DNA from 3 places in the Streptomyces sp. NPDC096152 genome. Region 1 is predicted to be linked to each of the others. Evidence: riboswitches for the same ligand, from Rfam matches in the RefSeq annotation. Region 1 holds a riboswitch; each other region holds the start of a gene.
The links. Region 1 has a riboswitch for cyclic di-AMP ahead of ACIQ9G_RS25450 (transglycosylase family protein). Riboswitches for the same ligand answer to the same signal wherever they lie in the genome.
Positions count from the first base shown of each region.

Region 1 (6,576 bases):
CGCGCGAGGACCAGGACGACTTCCGGGACTGGGCGGGCATGATGATCCGGCACGGGGGAGGCCCGCGGGGCGGGGTCGCCCGGGCGGTGAAGCGGATGCGCGGCTATCTCGCCGACCTCATCCACCGCAAGCGGCAGGCGCTCCCGGCCGAGCCCGGACCGGGCGAGGACCTCATCTCCGGTCTCATCCGCGCCTCCGACCACGGCGAGCACCTCACCGAGAACGAGGCCGCCGCGATGGCCTTCATCCTCCTCTTCGCGGGCTTCGAGACGACCGTCAACCTCATCGGCAACGGCACCTACGCCCTGCTCACCCACCCCGGGCAGCGGCGCCGGCTGCAGGACTCGCTGGCGGCCGGGGAACGCGGCCTGCTGGAGACCGGGGTCGAGGAACTCCTGCGCTACGACGGCCCCGTGGAACTGGCCACCTGGCGGTTCGCCACCCGGCCGCTCACCATCGGCGGGCAGGACATCGCGCCCGGCGACCCGGTCCTCGTCGTCCTCGCCGCCGCCGACCGGGACCCCGGGCGGTTCGCCGACCCGGACGTGCTCGACCTCGGCCGGCGCGACAACCAGCACCTCGGCTACGGGCACGGCATCCACTACTGCCTCGGCGCCCCGCTCGCCCGGCTGGAGGGCCAGACCGCGCTCGCCACCCTCCTGACCCGGCTGCCGGACCTCCGACTCGACGCGGACCCGGCGGACTTGCGCTGGCGCGGCGGGCTCATCATGCGCGGCCTGCGCACGCTGCCCGTCCGGTTCACGCCCCTTGCCTGAGTACGGCAGGTGTCGTCCCCCGGCCGGTGCGCCGGTGAAGGAAAAGTGACGCACTCTCAACTATGTGATCTTCACGTGATCTGCGCGGCATGAACTTGTGACAAGTGATCGGTACCCGCTACGTTCACGCATCAGCGTGGCGGAGAGCGTTTCCCGCCGCGCCGGTCACCGCTGTCACGCGAAAGGCTTCCGCATGCTCCCCGGGAACGGCCGTCACCGTCGCCCCCGCCAGGCCCCGGCCATCCTCGTCGCGGCCGGTGTGACCGGATCCGCCATCGCCCTTCCGCTGCTCGGCGCCTCCGGCGCGAGCGCGGCCGACGGCACCACGTGGGACAAGGTGGCGGAGTGCGAGAGCGGCGGCTCCTGGAGCGCCGACAACGGCAACGGCTACTACGGCGGATTGCAGTTGACCCAGGACGACTGGGAGAAGTACGGCGGCGTCTCCTTCGCCCCGAGCGCGGACCAGGCCAGCCGGTCCCAGCAGATATCCGTCGCCGAGAAGATACTCGCCGACCGGGGTCCCGGCGCCTGGCCCACCTGCGGTCTGCTGTCCGGCCTCACCAAGGACTCCGGCGCGGCGAACGTCGACACCGGCCTGGGGGGCGATTCGTCCGGCTCGCCGGACTCCTCCGGTTCGTCCGGTTCGACCGACTCGGGACTGTCCAACGCGGCGCCGGGTATATCCCACTCGTCCGGTTCGTCCGACTCTTCGCACGGCAGGTACGGTTCGTCCGGTTCCTCGGACGATTCCAGCGCGACGCCATCGACTTCGCCCTCGTCGCCCACGCCATCCGGCAAGAAGGGTGAATCGGGTAAGTCCGACACATCCGCCGATGCCGGTGCATCGCATGACTCCGGCAGCTCTCCCTCGATGTCTCCCGAGGTGGACGACTCGGACAACTACGCCCAAGTCGGCGGTTCTTCCGCGCTGGTGGACACCGGCTCCATCGGTGGTCGGCACCGCGGCGGCAGCGCGGCGGAGGGCCCGGCCGACATCCGGGTCGACACCTCCTCCGGCCGGCACGCCTCGCGCGGCGACGCCGACGCGCGCGCCACGGTGGACGACTCGTACACCGTTCGCGCCGGGGACTCGCTCGCGTCCATCGCCGACTCCCTTGACCTCGACGGCGGATGGCGTTCGCTCTATGCGGCGAACAAGGATGCGATCGGTGCCGACCCGAATCACATTTTCGCCGGTCAGACCCTTGATCTCCCTACCGAAACCACCCAAAAGTAGGGGGAATTCGGGGCGCATTTAGCACCTAATGTCCGATTAGGTGAAAGTGTGGGATGGGTCTCAGAAGCCCTGATCGTCTTTGAAATTCCCCGGATCGCGTGTCTACGGTCGTGTCCGCTCGTCACCACGAGCCCCGGCTGTCGCAACGCCGAATCCTGCCAGCGGCTGCCCGGGACCAGTCGTCGCGTCATGCGCCGTAGGCAGGAGCGGGGGACCCAAGGTAAGTGCCGTATCCGGCGGTTGAGCCGGACCGGCTAGGGGTGAAGCCGTGCGCCGCGAGGGGCACGGCCGGGCAACTCAACCGGCCCGAACCCGACAGCTCACCTCGCAGGCGTCGGTGAGGGGATCCACCATGCTGTTTTCGAGCAAGGGCAAGCACCGTCGTCCGTCCAAGGCCACCCGCGCCATCGCCCTCGCCGGTGTCACCGGCGCCGCAGTCGCCGCCCCGCTGATGGCGACCGGCACGGCCTCCGCCGCCACCGCCTCCGAGTGGGACGCGGTCGCCCAGTGCGAGTCCGGTGGCAACTGGTCCATCAACACGGGCAACGGCTTCTACGGCGGTCTGCAGTTCACCAACTCCACCTGGGCCGCCTTCGGTGGCACCGCCTACGCCTCCCGCGCCGACCTGGCGAGCAAGTCGCAGCAGATCGCCGTCGCCGAGAAGGTTCTCGCGAGCCAGGGCAAGGGTGCCTGGCCGGTCTGCGGCAAGAACCTGTCCAGCACCCCGTACAGCGGTGGCACCGGCACCTCGACGAAGAGCACCACCACCCGCTCCACCGAGAAGCAGGCCGCCAACCGCTCCGCGACGCGTCCGGCCGCCAAGAAGACCGTCACCACCCCGACCGGCAAGAAGGTCAAGAAGGGTGACGGCGAGTACAAGGTGGTCGCCGGCGACACCCTCAGCACCATCGCGCAGAAGCACAAGGTGCAGGGCGGCTGGAAGAAGCTGTTCGAGCTGAACAAGGACATCGTCCAGGACGCCAACCTGATCTACCCGGGCCAGCAGCTGCACCTGAAGTGACAGCGGCCCGGTAGCCGGACCACCGGCCCCTCCCGCGCGTGACCCCGGCCCCCCTGGGGGTCACGCGAGGGGCCGCTTCCCGCCCTCACGGGCTCCCCGCCCCGGTGCGTGTTCCCCCGTACGCACCGGGGCGGGGCTTTTGTGTCTCCAAGTGGTCCCGGTTTCCCCGGCCCCTTTGTTCCGCGCGTGAACAATGTGTACGGTCAGCCTGTCCACGGGACGGTCGGTCGGTCGGCCGGCGGCCCGTGGCGGTTAGGCTCTAGGCGCAAGGCACACCAGCCCCGCACAACCAGCGTCACATCCACGAAGGAGATGCTCGTGCCGTCCATCGACGTCGTCGTAGCCCGGGAAATCCTGGACTCCCGAGGCAACCCCACGGTCGAGGTCGAGGTCGGCCTCGACGACGGCAGCACGGGTCGTGCCGCCGTCCCGTCCGGCGCCTCCACCGGCGCCTTCGAGGCCATCGAGCTCCGCGACGGTGACCCGAGCCGCTACCAGGGCAAGGGCGTCGAGAAGGCCGTCCTCGCCGTGATCGAGCAGATCGGCCCGGAGCTGGTCGGCTACGACGCCACCGAGCAGCGCCTGATCGACCAGGCCATGTTCGACCTGGACGCCACCGACAACAAGGGCTCCCTCGGCGCCAACGCCATCCTCGGCGTCTCCCTCGCCGTCGCCCACGCCGCCTCCGAGGCCAGCGACCTCCCGCTCTTCCGCTACCTGGGCGGCCCGAACGCGCACCTGCTGCCGGTGCCGATGATGAACATCCTGAACGGCGGCTCGCACGCCGACTCCAACGTGGACATCCAGGAGTTCATGATCGCCCCGATCGGCGCGGAGTCCTTCTCCGAGGCCCTGCGCTGGGGCACCGAGGTCTACCACACCCTGAAGAAGGTCCTGAAGAGCAAGGGCCTGTCCACCGGCCTCGGCGACGAGGGCGGCTTCGCCCCGAACCTCGGCTCCAACCGCGAGGCCCTGGACCTCATCCTCGAGGCGATCAAGGAGGCCGGCTACACCCCCGGCGAGCAGATCGCCCTGGCGCTCGACGTCGCCGCGTCCGAGTTCTACAAGGACGGCTCCTACCTCTTCGAGGGCAAGGCCCGCACGGCCGCCGAGATGACCGACTACTACGCCGAGCTCGTCGCCGCGTACCCGCTGGTCTCCATCGAGGACCCGCTGTTCGAGGACGACTGGGAGGGCTGGAAGACCATCACCGACCAGCTCGGCGACAAGGTCCAGCTCGTCGGCGACGACCTGTTCGTCACCAACCCGGAGCGCCTGGCCAGGGGCATCGACGAGGGCGCCGCCAACGCGCTGCTGGTCAAGGTCAACCAGATCGGCTCGCTGACCGAGACCCTCGACGCGGTCGAGCTGGCCCAGCGCAACGGCTTCAAGTGCATGATGTCCCACCGCTCCGGCGAGACCGAGGACGTCACCATCGCCGACCTGGCCGTCGCCACCAACTGCGGCCAGATCAAGACCGGCGCCCCGGCCCGCTCCGAGCGCGTCGCCAAGTACAACCAGCTGCTGCGCATCGAGGAGATCCTCGACGACGCCGCGGTGTACGCCGGCCGCAGCGCGTTCCCGCGCTTCAAGGGGAACGTCGAGGTCTCCAAGGTCTGACCCCGCCCCGGCCCGGGGCCAACCCCGGGTGAGGCCTGGCCAGTCGCACGTACGTCCCCGTACTCGGTCCCGTACCGTGTCCGGGGACGTACGCGTGTGTGCCGACCCACGGGAGGCGGGGACGATGGCTGTACTGCGCTGTCCCGGGGGACGAGCCCCGGACCCCCGGCAGGAGGCAGAGGTGACCGGCGTAGTGAGTCGAGGTGGGAGGCCGTGACCGACCGGGACCGGTTCTCCACCTCGACCAGGCTCAGGCTGCTCGGCGAGCAGACCGCGGCCCGCGTCTACCGCTCCCAGACCCGGCGGCAGGCCCGCCGCTCCCGGCTCACCGGGCGCGCGGCGCTGCTCGCACTCGTGGTCTGCTCGCTGGTGGTCGCCCTGGCGTACCCGATGCGCCAGTACGTCTCCCAGCGCGCCGAGATCGACGAGCTCCAGCAGCAGAAGCAGCAGGCCCAGGAACGGGTGCAGCAGCTGCGCGACCTCAAGGCACGCTGGCAGGACGACGCGTACGCCCGGCAGCAGATCCGGCTGCGGCTGCACTACGTGCTGCCCGGCGAGACCGGTTTCGTGGTCGTCGACCCGGGCCGGGCCAGGCAGTCACGCTTCGACCTGGCGGCGGCCCGCCGCCCCTGGTACGTGAACGTCTGGGACGGAGTCGACAAGTCCGACGCCTCCGACCAGTGAACGGACCGACGCACAGAAAGCAAGGCATGGAAACGCCACCGCCCACGACCCCGCGCACCGAGCCCACCGACGCGGACGTCGAGGCCTTCAAGCAGCAGCTCGGGCGCCCGCCGCGCGGGCTGCGCGCGATCGCCCACCGGTGCCCCTGCGGGCAGCCGGACGTCGTCGAGACGGCCCCGCGGCTGCCCGACGGCACCCCCTTCCCCACGCTGTACTACCTGACGTGCCCCAAGGCGGCCTCCGCGATCGGCACCCTGGAGGCCAACGGCGTGATGAAGGAGATGACGGAGCGGCTGGGGACCGACCCCGAACTCGCCGCCGCCTACCGCGCCGCGCACGAGGACTACATCCGGCGCCGGGACGAGATCGAGGAGCTGACGGGCTTCCCGAGCGCCGGCGGGATGCCGGACCGGGTCAAGTGCCTGCACGTCCTGGTCGCCCACTCGCTGGCCGCCGGGCCGGGCGTCAACCCGCTCGGCGACGAGGCGCTCGCGATGCTGCCCGAGTGGTGGGCGAAGGGCGCCTGCGTGACGGTGCCGGAGGAGGACCGGTGACCCGGGTCGCAGCCGTCGACTGCGGCACGAACTCCATCCGGCTGCTCGTCGCCGACGCGAACCCCGGGACCGGCGAACTCGTCGAACTGGACCGGCGTATGACCATCGTGCGGCTCGGCCAGGGCGTCGACCGCACCGGGCGGCTCGCCCCCGAGGCGCTCGAGCGGACCTTCGCGGCCTGCCGCGAGTACGCCGAGGTCGTCAAGGAGCACGGCGCCGAGCGGCTGCGCTTCGTGGCCACCTCCGCCTCCCGGGACGCGGAGAACCGGGACGAGTTCGTGCGCGAGGTGCTGGACATCCTCGGCGTCGAGCCCGAGGTCATCTCCGGTGAGCAGGAGGCGGAGTTCTCCTTCACCGGCGCCACGAAGGAGCTGACCGGGCGCGCGGACCTGGCCAGGCCCTTCCTGGTCGTGGACATCGGCGGCGGCTCCACCGAGTTCGTCGTCGGCGACGACCACGTGCGGGCGGCGCGCTCCGTCGACGTCGGCTGCGTCCGGATGACGGAGCGTCACCTGTTGCGGGACGGGGTCGTCGCCGACCCGCCCAGCGAGGAGCGGATCGCCGCGATAAGGGCGGACGTCGAGGCGGCCCTCGACCTCGCCGAGCGGACGGTGCCGCTGCGCGAGGCGCGCACGCTGGTGGGCCTGGCCGGGTCGGTGACGACGGTGTCGGCGATCGCGCAGG
Region 1 covers NZ_JBIWFW010000007.1:466,491-473,066, forward strand. The annotation lists gene ACIQ9G_RS25440 (cytochrome P450) at 1-776, shown strand, start outside; gene ACIQ9G_RS25445 (transglycosylase family protein) at 970-2,013, shown strand; cyclic di-AMP (ydaO/yuaA leader) riboswitch at 2,196-2,362, shown strand; gene ACIQ9G_RS25450 (transglycosylase family protein) at 2,366-3,034, shown strand; gene eno (phosphopyruvate hydratase) at 3,353-4,654, shown strand; gene ACIQ9G_RS25460 (septum formation initiator family protein) at 4,868-5,338, shown strand; gene ACIQ9G_RS25465 (DUF501 domain-containing protein) at 5,365-5,892, shown strand; gene ACIQ9G_RS25470 (exopolyphosphatase) at 5,889-6,576, shown strand, end outside.

Region 2 (6,576 bases), on a different contig from region 1:
GTCCAGGCGTACGCCGCCGAGGTCGGCGCGGTGGCGCAGGTGGGGGGCGGTGGCCTTCAGGGCGACGGGGTAGCCGAGCGAGCGGGCGGCCTCGGCGGCGGCGTCGGCAGTCGGCGCGGGCAGGGCCCGGCGGACGGGGATGCCGTAGCGGCCGAGCAGCTCGCCGGTCTCCTCGGCTCCGAGGGTGAGCCCCTGCCCGCGCGCGAGCAGCCCGTCGATCAGCTGGGCGGCGCCCTTCTCGTCGATGTCGTCGTACTCGGGCACCTTGCCGGGGTCGGCGGCGTCGCGCCGCCACTGGGCGTACCTGACCGCCTCGGCGAGGGCCCGTACGGCTCGCTCGGCGGCGGGATACGCGGGGATCAGGCGGGAGCAGGCGCCGGAGGCCTCGGGTGCCGGGGTCTCGGGCGCCGGGGCGGACGCCGCGGCGGCGGGCTCCGCGCCCGCTCGGGGCGCCGCGGCGGGGGGCCTGCGGGTGTCCGGGCCGGGCTGGGGGGCGGCGTCTCGGGCGGCCTGCGGGGCGGTGCCCGGGCCGGCGTCCGGTCCGGCCTGCGGGCCAGTTTCGGGGCCGGTCTGCGCACCGGCGTCCGGTCCAGCCTGGGGGGCGGTGTCCGGGCCCGCCTGCGGGCCGGTGCTGGCCGCCGCCGACAGCGCCTCCGCGAGTCCGCCCAGCTCGACGTGGACCACCAGCACCGGCTTGCCGGGCACCGTCTCCGCGGCCGACCGCAGCGCCTCGGCCAGGGCGGCGTCCTCGGCGGCCCCCTCCCCCACGGCCGGGATCGCCGTCACGACCACGGCGTCGCAGGTGTCGTCGGCGAGCACCCGGGCCAGCGCCGCGCGGAAGTCCTCCGCCGAGGCCGCCGTCGTCAGGTCCACGGGACGCTGCGGGCGCAGCCCTTCGGCGAGGCAGCGGTCGTACGTCAGCACGCCGAGCGACTCGGAGTTGCCGAGGATCGCCACGCGCGCCCCGGCGGGCAGCGGCTGCCGGGCGAGCAGCAGGCCCGTGTCGACCAGTTCGGTGATCGTGTCCACGCGGATCACCCCGGCCTGCCGGAGCAGCGCGGACACCGTGGCGTGCGGCAGCCGCGTCGCCCGTACGGTGTGCCCCTGCGGGCCGCTGCCGGAGCCCTGGACGACGACCAGCGGCTTCGCCGCGGCGGTGCGCCGGGCGAGCCGGGTGAACTTGCGCGGGTTGCCGATGGACTCCAGGTACATGAGGGCGACGTCGGTGTCGGGGTCGTCGTACCAGTACTGCAGGACGTCGTTGCCGGAGACGTCGGCCCGGTTGCCGGACGACACGAACGTCGACACGCCCGTGACGCCGGTGACGCCCCCGCCGCGCCGGTGCAGCCGGGACAGCAGCGCGATGCCGATGGCGCCGGACTGCGCGAACAGCCCGATGCGGCCGGGCCGGGGCATCCGGGGCGCGAGGGAGGCGTTCAGCCGGACGCCGGGCGAGGTGTTGATGACGCCGAAGGCGTTGGGCCCGATGATCCTCATGCCGTACGCGCGCGCGTGCCGCACGAGGGCGCGCTGGCGCTCGCGTCCGTCGGGGCCGCTCTCCGCGTATCCGGCGGAGACCACGACGAGCCCCTGGACGCCGTGCTCGCCGCACTCGGTGACGACCTCGGGGACGTGGTCGGCGGGCACGGCGACGACCGCGATGTCGACCGGGGAGTCGATCTCCCGCACCGAGCGGTGCGCGGGCACCCCGTCGATCTCCCGCAGGTCCTCGGCGAAGGCGCTGTTCACGGCGTACAGGCGGCCGGTGAACCCGGCGTCGCGGATGTTGCCGAGGATGCTGCGGCCCACGCCGCCGGGGGTGCGGCCGACTCCGACGACAGCGACCGACCCGGGCGCCAGCAGGCGCCGTACCGACCGGCCCTCGGCTCGCTGTTCCCGGGCGCGCTGCACCGCCAGCGAGCGGTCCGTCGGCTCGATGCCGAACTCCAGGTGGACGACGCCGTCCTCGAAGCTGCGCTTCTGCGTGTAGCCGGCGTCCGTGAACACCTTGATCATCTTGTTGTTGGCGGGCAGCACCTCGGCGGTGAAGCGCCGGATGCCGCGCTCGCGCGCGACGGCGGCGATGTGCTCCAGGAGGGCGGAGGCGACCCCGCGCCCCTGGTGCGCGTCCTGCACGAGGAAGGCGACCTCGGCCTCGTCGGAGGGACCCGTCGCGGCCATGCCGTCGGCGCCGATGCGGTCGTAGCGCACGGTGGCGATGAACTCGCCGCCCACCGTGGCCGCGAGGCCCACCCGGTCCACGAAGTCGTGGTGCGTGAAGCGGCGGACGTCCTTCGCGGACAGGCGTGGGTAGGGCGCGAAGAAACGGTAGTACTTCGACTCGTCCGACACCTGCTCGTAGAAGCTGACCAGGCGGTCGGCGTCGTCGACGGTGATGGGGCGGATCCGTGCGGTGCCGCCGTCGCGCAGCACCACGTCGGCCTCCCAGTGGGCGGGGTACACATGCCGGTCCGACGAGCTCTGCATGGGCCCCAGAGTACGGCCAGGATCTTCCTTTCGGATCAGTGCGGACCCGGGCCTGTCCGGTCGGGGTCCGCACGGCGCGCCCTGGCGCGAGGGCGACGGCGCGAGGCAGTCTGTGGGAGGCACATGTCGGGCCGAGGCCGCGGCCCGACGCCCTCCCGGGTACGGAACACCGGACCGCTCCGGGAGGGTGCCGCGCGATATGGAAAACTGGTCTAGACAACCCTGAACACCTGAAGGGCAGCATCACATGGCTGAGCGCCGCGTCAACGTCGGCTGGGCCGAGGGCCTCCACGCCCGCCCCGCTTCCATCTTCGTCCGGGCGGCCACGGCCGCAGGGGTCCCCGTGACGATCGCCAAGGCCGACGGCACCCCCGTCAACGCGGCCTCCATGCTGGCCGTCCTCGGCCTCGGCGCCCAGGGCGGCGAGGAGGTCGTCCTGGCCTCCGACGCCGAGGGCGCGGAGATCGCCCTCGACCGGCTGGCCAAGCTGGTCGCCGAGGGGCTCGAGGAGCTCCCCGAGACGGTCTGACCGCCTCACCGCGCGCAGGAGGCGGCGTCGCCCTTTCCGGGCGGCGCGGCCTCCTGCGTTCCGGCGGGTCCGTCCGACGTTTCGGCGGGTCCGACGAATTGGCGCGGACATTCGTCCTGGGACGGCGCGCACCCCTCGGGGCACGCCGATCGGAAATTCCCGGGGTCATGGAAAAGGGCAGCCGAAATACACCTCGGCCGAATATCCCTTCTTTGTATACGGTGCTCGTGTTAATAGCACGGGCCCGACGTGTTTACGGGATGTTGCGAAGTCCTCACACGGTCGGCGCGGGGCGCGGCGCCGGGCGGACGCAGCCGGTGCGCGGCCGTCGCGCGCTCGGTGTGCACGGCGGTGACCGTCCGCGCCCGCTCGCCGTCGCCCCGCGCGACGGCGTCCACGATGGCGCCGTGCTCCACCCAGGACTCCACCGGGTCGGCCGGCGCCGCGACCGTGTACATCCAGGAGATCTTGTGCCGCAGCTGGGTCAGCATCGAGGTCAGCGCGGGGCTGCCGGAGGCCTGGGCGAGCGTCTCGTGGAACCAGCCGCCCAGGGAGCGCAGGTCCTCGCTGCTGCCCCTGCGGGCCCGTTCCTGGCCCAGCCTGACCAGGCCGCGCAGGACCTTCAGATGGGCCTCGGTGCGGCGCTGGGCCGCGCGGGCGGCGCCGAGGGGCTCCAGGAGCATCCGCATCTCCAGCAGGTCCGCCGCCTCCTGCTCGGTCGGCTCGGCCACACACGCGCCCGCGTGCCGCCGGGTCACCACGAAACCCTCGGCCTCCAGGGTGCGCAGGGCCTCGCGCACGGGGACGCGCGAGACGCCGTAGCGGCGCGCGAGGACTTCCTCGGTGAGCCGGCTGCCGCGCTCGTGGACGCCTGCGACGATGTCGTCCCGGATCGCCGTGCACACCGAGTGCGCCGGAATACGCATGACCGACCTCCGCCTTAATCCCCGTGAAACGTCGACGATGGACGCCCGTTCCGTGACTCTATTGCAATGAGCCGGAATTTCCGACGGCGGGTCGGAATCCATGGAGTTTTTTTGGACAGCGGGGCGTCCTAAACGCCGAAAGCCCCGGCTGCGAGAGCCGGGGCTTCGGATGCGCGGGAGGCGGGCGGCGCCGGTGCCGCGTCAGACGTCGACGCCGTGCTTGCGGAGGTAGGCGACGGGGTCGATGTCGGAGCCGTACTCCGGGGTGGTGCGGGCCTCGAAGTGCAGGTGCGGTCCGGTGACGTTGCCGGTGGCGCCGGAGAGCCCGATCTGCTGGCCCGGCACGACCTTCTGGCCCACCGAGACGCCGATGGACGACAGGTGGCCGTACATGGTGTACATGCCGTCGGCCATCCTGATCACGACCTGGTTGCCGTACGCCCCGCCCCAGCCCGTGTTCACGACGGTGCCCGTGCCGACCGCGTGGACGGCGGTGCCGCTGGAGGCGTGGAAGTCGATACCGGTGTGGGAGCCGGACGACCACAGGGTGCCGCCGGTCTTGTACCCGGTGGAGACGTAGGAGTCGGAGATCGGCGCCACGAAGGTGTTGAGGCGCTTGCGCTCGGCCGCGCGGGCCGCGCGCTCCTTGGCCTCACGCGCCGCCTCGCGGGCCTTCCGCGCCTGCTCGGCGGCCTTCTCGCGCGCGGCCTCCTCGGCCTGCTTCTGGGCGGCGGCCCGGTGCTGGGCGACGGCCTGTGCGTCGATCTTCTCGGCGACGGAGTCACCGATGGTGACGACCGGGGTGAGACCGGTGTCCTCGGGAGCGGGCGTCTCGGCGGCCAGGGCCGGGGCGGCGGAGAGGGTGCCGAGGACGCCGGAGGTGGTGAGGGCGGCGACGCCCACCGCGCGTGCGGTGGTGCGGTGCATCCGGCTGGGACGACGGTGCTTCCCGGTGGCGCGGGTGAACGCCATGCAGACGTTGTTCCTTTCCTTCCTTCTCGCCTACCGGGTTAGCTGACGGGTTCGGAGCAGGAAGGTCTCCTACGGACCCCCTCGCGGCACGCGCGGGTGTCCGATTCACCCCAGGGACGGTGGGTCCCCGGCTCCCCTGGCTCGCGCCGTACGGGGACTCGGCGATGACTGTCCGGTGCCGCGGGCGCGGCGCGTTGCCTGACGGACAGCCGGACCGACGCTAAACGGGCCCGCTTTCAAATCCCAAACGAATGGTGGGTTTTGTAGCGCAGGACACAGGGCAGAAAGGCAGCCTCTCCCTCAATTCGGACATCAGGGAGCCCCGGTGACACTTCGGCCACCGGGGCTCCCTCACGCGTACCGCTCGCCGGCCGCCCGCGCGGGTGGGTGGGCGCGGACCCGTGCCGCGCGGGCGCCGCGGCCGCCTATTCGGCTGCCACGACGCCGACTTGACCGATGCCGAGGGCCTCGACCGGCTCCTTGATCTGCGCCGCGTCACCGACGAGGACGGTCACCAGGCGGTCCACCGGGAAGGCGTTGACGACCGCCGCGGTGGCCTCCACCGTGCCGGTCGCGGCGAGCTGCTGGTACAGCGTCGCCTGGTAGTCGTCGGGCAGGTGCTGCTCGACCTGGTCGGCCAGCGTGCCCGCCACGGCCAACGCCGTCTCGTACTTGAGCGGTGCCACGCCCACCAGGTTCTGCACGGCGACGTCCCGCTCGGCGTCGGTCAGACCGTCGGCGGCGAGCTTGCGCAGGACCGTGAACAGGTCCCCCAGCGCCGGGCCGGTGTTCGGGGTGTCGACGGAGCCGCTGATCGCGAGCATCGAGGCGCCCGAGCCGTCGGGAGCGGAGCGCAGCACCTGGCCGAACGCCCGCACGCCGTAGGTGTAGCCCTTCTCCTCGCGCAGGACGCGGTCCAGACGGGAGGTGAGGGTGCCGCCGAGGCAGTAGGTGCCCAGCACCTGGGCGGGCCACACGCGGTCGTGCCGGTCGGGGCCGATACGGCCGATGAGCAACTGCGTCTGGACGGCGCCCGGGCGGTCCACGATCACCACGCGGCCGGTGTCGTCGGCGGTGACGGGCGGCACGGGCCGCGGCTTGGCCTGCGAGCCGCTCCACGCGCCCAGGGTCTCGCCGAGCAGCGCGTCGAGGTCGATGCCGGTGAGGTCGCCGACGACCACGGTGGTGGCCGTGGCGGGGCGGACGTGGCGGTCGTAGAAGGCGCGGACCGCCGCCGAGTCGATGGTCCGGACCGTCTCCTCGGTGCCCTGGCGCGGGCGCGACATGCGCGAGGAGGCCGGGAACAGCTCCTTGGAGAGCTCCTTGGCGGCGCGGCGGGACGGGTTGGCCAGCTCGTGCGGGATCTCGTCGAGCCGGTTGCGCACCAGCCGCTCGACCTCGCTCTCGGTGAAGGCGGGGGCCCGCAGCGCGTCGGAGAGCAGGCCGAGCCCCTTGGCCAGGCGCGACGCCGGGACCTCCAGGCTCAGGCGGACGCCGGGGTGGTCGGCGTGCGCGTCGAGAGTGGCGCCGGCGCGCTCCAGCTCGGCGGCGAACTCCTCGGCGGAGTGCTTGTCGGTGCCCTCGGAGAAGGCCCGCGCCATGATCGTGCCGACGCCGTCCAGGCCGGCCGGCTCCGCCTCCAGGGGCGCGTCCAGCAGCACC
Region 2 covers NZ_JBIWFW010000011.1:79,971-86,546, forward strand. The annotation lists gene ACIQ9G_RS32075 (GNAT family N-acetyltransferase) at 1-2,487, opposite strand, end outside; gene ACIQ9G_RS32080 (HPr family phosphocarrier protein) at 2,735-3,016, shown strand; gene ACIQ9G_RS32085 (GntR family transcriptional regulator) at 3,247-3,942, opposite strand; gene ACIQ9G_RS32090 (M23 family metallopeptidase) at 4,144-4,914, opposite strand; cyclic di-AMP (ydaO/yuaA leader) riboswitch at 4,928-5,088, opposite strand; gene ACIQ9G_RS32095 (M16 family metallopeptidase) at 5,340-6,576, opposite strand, start outside.
Region 2: it holds a riboswitch for cyclic di-AMP, as region 1 does, so the genes downstream of both, ACIQ9G_RS32090 (M23 family metallopeptidase) here and ACIQ9G_RS25450 (transglycosylase family protein) in region 1, are expected to answer to the same signal.

Region 3 (6,576 bases), on a different contig from region 1:
GGGAACTGGGCCTGGATCGGGAGGCGTTGACGACCGCCGGACGGTGAAGTCGGCGCCGTACACGGGCCCCGGCGCGGGCCGGGGCGAGCGTCGGCCGGTACGGCGAGGGGCACGGCCCCGCGGCGGGATGCCGTGCCCCTGTGCTCCGGCGTGCCCCCTGGTGCGAGGCGGACTCCGGCCGCCCTCACGCCACCGTCGTGATCCGGCTCCTGATGTCGGCCGGTGACAGCGTGCCCTTGGCCGTCACATGGTCCCCGGAGGACTGGCCGCGCAGGCGGCGGCCGATCCACGGCACCAGGAACTCCCGGGCCCACTGGACGTCGTCGCGCCGGATGCCGAGGGCGCCGCGCGGCGGCAGCGGCGGCCAGGGCTGCTCGGGGTCGGCCGGCACGTCGAGGCCGAGGACCTGGCCGGCCCGCAGCGCCACCCGGGTGTGCCCCTCGGGCGACAGGTGCAGTCGGTCGTGGTCCCAGGCCCGGCGGTCCTGGACGGCCTTGAGGGACCACAGGTCGAGCACCGGGCAGCCGTAGCGGTCGGCGATGGCCCGCACGTGCCCGTTGTAGGTGGCGATCTTGCCGCGCAGGTGCTTGAGCACCGGCACGCCCCGGGTGTCGAAGCCGGTGGTGACCATCACGGTGCCGGCCGCGGCGGCGAGCCGGGCGAGGGCCTTCTCGAACCGCTCCGCCACGTCGTCCGGGTCCGTGCCGGGACGGATGATGTCGTTGCCGCCCGCGCAGAACGACACCAGGTCAGGGGCGAGTTCCACGGCCCGCGGGAGCTGGTCCGCCACGATCTGGTCGAGCAGCTTGCCGCGCACGGCGAGATTCGCGTACCGGAAGTCGCCCTCGGGACGTCGGTCCGCGAGCAGGACCGCGAACCGGTCGGCCCAGCCCACGAACGCCCCGTCGGGGCCGGGGTCGCCGACGCCCTCGGTGAAGCTGTCCCCCACCGCCACGTACGACCCGATCACTGCTCTGCTGTCACTCTTCGAATCGTCTGCCACATCGGCCCATGATTCACCGTGGAATGTGACCTACGCGACCGTAGGCAAGGGTTGACGGACGGTGAGATAAGCCACTGGGCGAATGTGGCCGACCAGGAATAGAACACACCGAAGGCCGGACCCGGGGGGTGTGGGTCCGGCCTTCGGTGGCGTGTCAGGCAGGTGGTGGCGGTGACGCGTGCGTCAGGCGACGGGGGCGCCGTGCGCGCGCAGGTAGGCGACCGGGTCCACGTCGGAGCCGTAGTTCGGCGTCGTGCGGATCTCGAAGTGGAGGTGCGGGCCGGTCACGTTGCCGGTGGCACCGGACAGGCCGAGCCGCTGCCCCGTGGTCACGGCCTGGCCGGCCGAGACGGAGAGCGCGGACAGGTGGGCGTACTGGGCGTAGTGGCCGTCCTGGAGCCGGAGGACGACCTGGTTGCCGTAGGCGCCGCCCCAGCCCGCGGAGACGACCGTGCCCGCGCCGACGGCCTTGACCGGTGTGCCGGTGGGGACCACGAAGTCGACGCCGGTGTGGTAGCCGCTGGACCAGTGGCTGCCGGCCACGTGGTAGCCGGTGCCGATGGCGGCGCTGGTCACCGGCAGGGTGAAGCCGGTGGCGGCGGTCCGCTCGGCGCGGGCGACCGCGGTCTTCACCTGGGCGGCGGAGACAGTCTTCGCCTTGGCGGCGGAGGAGGCGGCGGTCGCGGGCTTCGGGGACGCGGGCGCCCGGGTGACGCCGGCGGCCGCGTGACCGAGCGTCAGCTTCAGGCCCGGGTGGATCAGCGAGGGGTCGTCGCCGACGACCCGGCGGTTGTCCTGGTACAGCTGCTTCCAGCCGCCGCGGACGTGCTGCTTCTCGGCGATGCCCGACAGGCTGTCGCCGGCGCGGACGGTGTAGGTCCGGGCGCCGGCGCCCTTGGCCGCGGGCGCCTTGGCGGCCGCCGGGGCGCTGCGGACGGTCTGCTCGGTGACGGACTGCGCGGGGGCCGCGTGGGCTCCCGCGGCGCCTATGAGGGGCAGTGCGAGCACGGCGCCACCGGTTCCGGCGGCGGCGAGGATGCGGGTCAGGCGCTGGGGCTTCGGACGGCGGTGCTTACCCTTCGCGGGCATGGCGGATTCCTCTCCGGCGCCTGCGAGGTGAGCTGTCGGGTTCGGGCTGGAGATGCCCGGCCGCGCGGGACGCGGCTTCACCCCTAGCCGTTCCGGAGACCGGAACAGGCGGTTGTACCTGTGGGTCCCCCGCTCCTGCCGTGCACGGGTGGGTGTGCGGGCCCCGGACGGCGGCAGGATGAGGCGTCCGTCCGGATCGGGGTGGAACGTAAGCGAGCGGGACGTGTTCGGACAAGCAGCCGGTTCCGCTCAGAGGAGCTCATCATGATCCAATTCGGGCAAAACCGGTGACGCTCCGTGCATTCGATCAGCGCCCTCCTCGCCAACCCGCCGAGAAGGCACCGCGATTACGTGGACATGGCGGGCCACCGTGGGTCACGAATATGACGCTCCTCACGTCGCCGCCCGCCAGTAGCCCCCAGGGGCTGACGAGTTGGGGCTCAATACCCCAAGACGGCTAAATTGCCTATATAGGGCAAAAGGGGGGCGGTCGGTCGCCTGGGCGATCGCCGCGGAGCGGGGCCGCCGCCGACCGGGGAGCTTCCTCGCCCGTGGCCAGACCGTTGCCCTGGGAACCCATGTCGTATCGTCGGAAGGCGCGCCCGCCGACGAGCCGTGACGGCGGGCGCGGGCCCCGCCCTTCGGGCCGGGCCGACCGAGTGGGAGGAGCCCCCGTGACGCAGCAGGTCCCGTCGACCGAACCGGAGCTGGCCGGAGTGCGCAACTTCCGCGACGTGGGCGGGCTGCCGACCGCGGACGGACGGCGGGTGCGGCACGGAGTGCTGTTCCGCAGCGGCCACCTCGCGCACGCGACGGACCGGGACGCGGACTTTCTGTCCTCCCTCGGCCTGCACACGATCTTCGACTTCCGCAACGCGGCCGACAAGAAGCTCGAGGGCCCGGACGTCGAGCTGCCCGGCGTGCGCAACGTCAACCTGCCGCTGAGCGACCCGGCCGACGGCGCCGAGTTCTGGCGGATGGTCCGCGACGGCGACCTCGACCAGCTGCGCACCATCCTGGCGGACGGCAAGGCGGCGAACCGGATGATTGCCTCCTACCGCATGATCATCACCGAGCGCACCGCCGAGCACTCCCACGTGCTGCACGCCCTCGCGCAGGACAGCGTCCCCGCCCTGATGCACTGCGCGGCGGGCAAGGACCGCGCGGGCCTGTCGATCGCCGTGACGCTGCTCGCGGTGGGCGTGGACGAGGACGCGATCCGGGCGGACTACCTGGAGTCGAACGCCAAGCACCGTCGCTACAAGGTGCACCGCAGCAGCAGCGCGGCCTCGGCCTACTCCCCCGAGGTCATGGAGCTGCTCGGCCCGCTCTTCGACGCCCGGGCCGAGTACCTGGCCGCGGCCCTGGAGACCATCGAGGAGACCTGGGGAGGCGTCGACGCCTACCTGGAGCGGGGGCTGAAGCTCACCCCGCAGACCCGGGAACGGCTGCGGGAGCGACTGCTCGACTGAGGGACGGCGCCGCGGGTCCACGGCCGGTGCGGGAACGCCGGGCCGGCCGCGGCCCGCTCCGGCTTCCCCACTCCGCGCTTGCCTCCTTCGCGATCCCTACTTGGCGCCCACCTCGAACAGCAGCCAGACGAACGCGGCGAAGACGTGCCCGACGGCGATGTAGATGATCAGCCGGATCCACAGGGCTCGCGGGAACTTCTCTTCCATGTCGGTCATGACTTGTCTCCGGTGTGGGGGCCCAGGCACAGCGCGGCCGTGGGGCTCTGCAGCAGGGTGTGGACGAAGAGCAGATCGACCCCGTCGTGGTCCTCGGCGGCCATCCGGTGCGGGGTCAGCGAGTCGAAGTGGGCGCTGTCGCCCGGTGCGAGCAGGTGCGCGGTGTCCCCGAGGCGCAGGCGCAGGCGCCCCTTGAGGACGTACAGCCACTCTTCGCCCGGGTGCACCCGCACGATGTCGCCCTGGGAGCCGTGGGGCACGTGGACCCGCAGGGCCTGCATCCCGCGGCCGGGCGCGCCGGCCTGCCAGTACGTCCAGCCGCCCGCCCGTGTCGGTTCCATGTCCGGAGCGCGCACCACGGCGTCCCGGGCGGCGACGCTCTCGCCGAGCAGCTCGGAGACCGTCGTACCGTAGACACGGGCGAGCGCGAGCAGCAGAGGCAGGGAGGGCTGGCGCTGTCCGGTCTCCAGGCGGGAGAGGTGGGCGGGCGACAGCCCGGCCGCACGGGCCGCGGCCTCCAGGGTGAGGGAGCTGCGGCGGCGCAGCGCACGCAGCTGCGGGGCGACGGCGGGAAGGTCCTCGACCGGTCCCGCCGAGGGCTCGGACTCGGGAGCGCTCATGCCTCCATTCAGCCCCGGTCTTGCCCCTGAGGCAAATTTATTGCCTCAGAGGCAAAAGCCCGGCCCCTGGCCTACCGGTGGGCGACGGCCTGCTTCACCAGTGTCTTCCCGAAGTCCCACATCAGTCCGCCGTCGTGCGCGTCGTCCATCACGGCGGTGAAGGCGTCCACGAAGCGGTCCACCTCCCGCTCACCGATGATCAGCGGCGGGATCAGCTTGATCACCTCCAGACGGTCGCCGGAGACCTGGGTGAGGATCCGGTGCCGCTGGAGCAGCGGGACGACCACCATCTGCGCGAACAGGCCCTTGCGGGCGGCCTGGAGCACGGTCCAGCGGCCGCGCAGCTTCAGCGAACGGGGCCGGCCGAACTCGATGCCGATCATCAGGCCCCGGCCACGCACGTCGGCGAGCAGTTCGTACCGTTCGGTCAGGGCCGCGAGCCGCGACTTCAGCAGCTCGCCGGTGGCCCGGGCGCCCGCGACGATCTGCTCGTTCTCCATGACGGACAGCACGGCGAGTCCGGCCGCCATGGCCTGGGCGTTGGACCCGAAGCTGGCCGAGTGGACCAGCACCCGGTCCATGGACGAGTAGACCTTCTTGAAGATCCAGTCCCGGCCGAGCGTGGCGCCGACCGGCACATAGCCGCCGGACAGCGCCTTCGCCACACACACCAGGTCCGGCTCCACGCCGTCCTCGTGCTGGTAGGCGTAGAAGTCGCCGGTGCGGCCGAGTCCCGTCTGCACCTCGTCCGCGATGAACAGCGCCTTGTGCCGGTGCAGCAGCTCCTGGGCGGCGCGCAGATAGCCGGGCGGGGCCTCGTGCACGCCCTTGCCCTGGATCGGCTCGACGATCAGGGCGGCGACGTCGCCCTTCTCCAGCTCCCTCGCCAGGGCGTCGAGATCGCCGAGTGGTACGGCCGTGTCGGGCAGGAGCGGGGCGAAGCCGTCGCGGAAGCCGTCCTCGCCGTTCACGGACAGGGAGCCCACGGTCAGGCCGTGGAAGGCGTGCTCGCAGTACAGGACGCGCGGCCTGCCGGTGGCGCGGCGCGCGAACTTCAGTGCCGTCTCCACCGCCTCCGTCCCGCTGTTGCCGAAGAACACCCGGTCCAGGTGCGGACTGTGGGCGAGCAGGCGCTCCGCCAGCAGTCCGGGCAGCGGCGGGCAGTCGAAGCGGGTGAGGTCGGCGAGCTGCGCGTCGAGCACGTCGTGCAGCGCCTTGCGGACGACGGGGTGGTGGCGGCCCAGGCCCATCACGCCGAACCCGGCGAGCATGTCGAGGTAGTCGTCGCCGTCCGCGTCCCAGAAGTAGGCGCCCTCGGCACGCTCGTAGACCTTGTCGAAGCCGATGGTGTGCAGCATGCGCGGCAGTTGGTGGTTCAGGTGCCGGGCGTGCAGCTCGTAGCGTTCGGCTCCGCGCTCGGACAGGAGGCTGCCGAGGTCGAACTCCTTGCTCATTCAGCTCTCTCCTTGACTGGCCCGGGGCCCCCGGCGGTGTCCCGCGCCGGGGGCCCCGGCCTGCTCCTTGGTGGCCAGGCTCGCGCTGATCCGTCCGGCGATCTCCACGGGCGTGAGGCCGATGTCGGCCAGCACCTCGCCGCGCTTGGCGTGCGCGAGGAACTGCTCCGGGATGCCGAACCGCCTCACCGGTACGTCCACTTCGGCGTCGCCGAGGGCCAGGGAGACCGCGGAGCCGACGCCGGCCGCGCGGCTGTTGTCCTCGACGACGGCGACCAGGCGGTGGCCGGCGGCGAGACCGGGAAGCGCCGGGTCGACGGGCTTGACCCAGCGGGGGTCGACGACGGTGCACGCGATGCCGCGGGCGGCGAGCAGCTCGGCGGCCTTCAGGCAGACCGGCGCCATCACGCCGACGGCGACGAGCAGGACGTCCGGGTCGTCGTCCGCGTGCAGCACGTCCATGCCGCCCACCTGGCCGACCGCCGGGACGGCCGGGCCCACCGACTCCTTCGGGAAGCGGAGCAGGGTCGGCGCGTCGTCCACGGCGACGGCCTCGCGGAGCTGGGCCCGCAGCTGGTCGGCGTCGCGCGGGGCGGCGATCCTCAGGCCTGGCACCACCTGGAGGACGGACATGTCCCACATACCGTTGTGGGAGGGCCCGTCGACGCCGGTGACACCGGCCCGGTCCAGCACGAAGGTGACCCCGCAGCGGTGCAGCGCCA
Region 3 covers NZ_JBIWFW010000002.1:1,898-8,473, reverse strand. The annotation lists gene ACIQ9G_RS05535 (TetR/AcrR family transcriptional regulator) at 1-47, shown strand, start outside; gene ACIQ9G_RS05530 (SGNH/GDSL hydrolase family protein) at 185-970, opposite strand; gene ACIQ9G_RS05525 (peptidoglycan DD-metalloendopeptidase family protein) at 1,187-2,092, opposite strand; cyclic di-AMP (ydaO/yuaA leader) riboswitch at 2,097-2,253, opposite strand; gene ACIQ9G_RS05520 (tyrosine-protein phosphatase) at 2,767-3,564, shown strand; gene ACIQ9G_RS05515 (DUF6126 family protein) at 3,661-3,780, opposite strand; gene ACIQ9G_RS05510 (helix-turn-helix domain-containing protein) at 3,777-4,400, opposite strand; gene ACIQ9G_RS05505 (aspartate aminotransferase family protein) at 4,472-5,854, opposite strand; gene dxs (1-deoxy-D-xylulose-5-phosphate synthase) at 5,855-6,576, opposite strand, start outside.
Region 3: it holds a riboswitch for cyclic di-AMP, as region 1 does, so the genes downstream of both, ACIQ9G_RS05525 (peptidoglycan DD-metalloendopeptidase family protein) here and ACIQ9G_RS25450 (transglycosylase family protein) in region 1, are expected to answer to the same signal.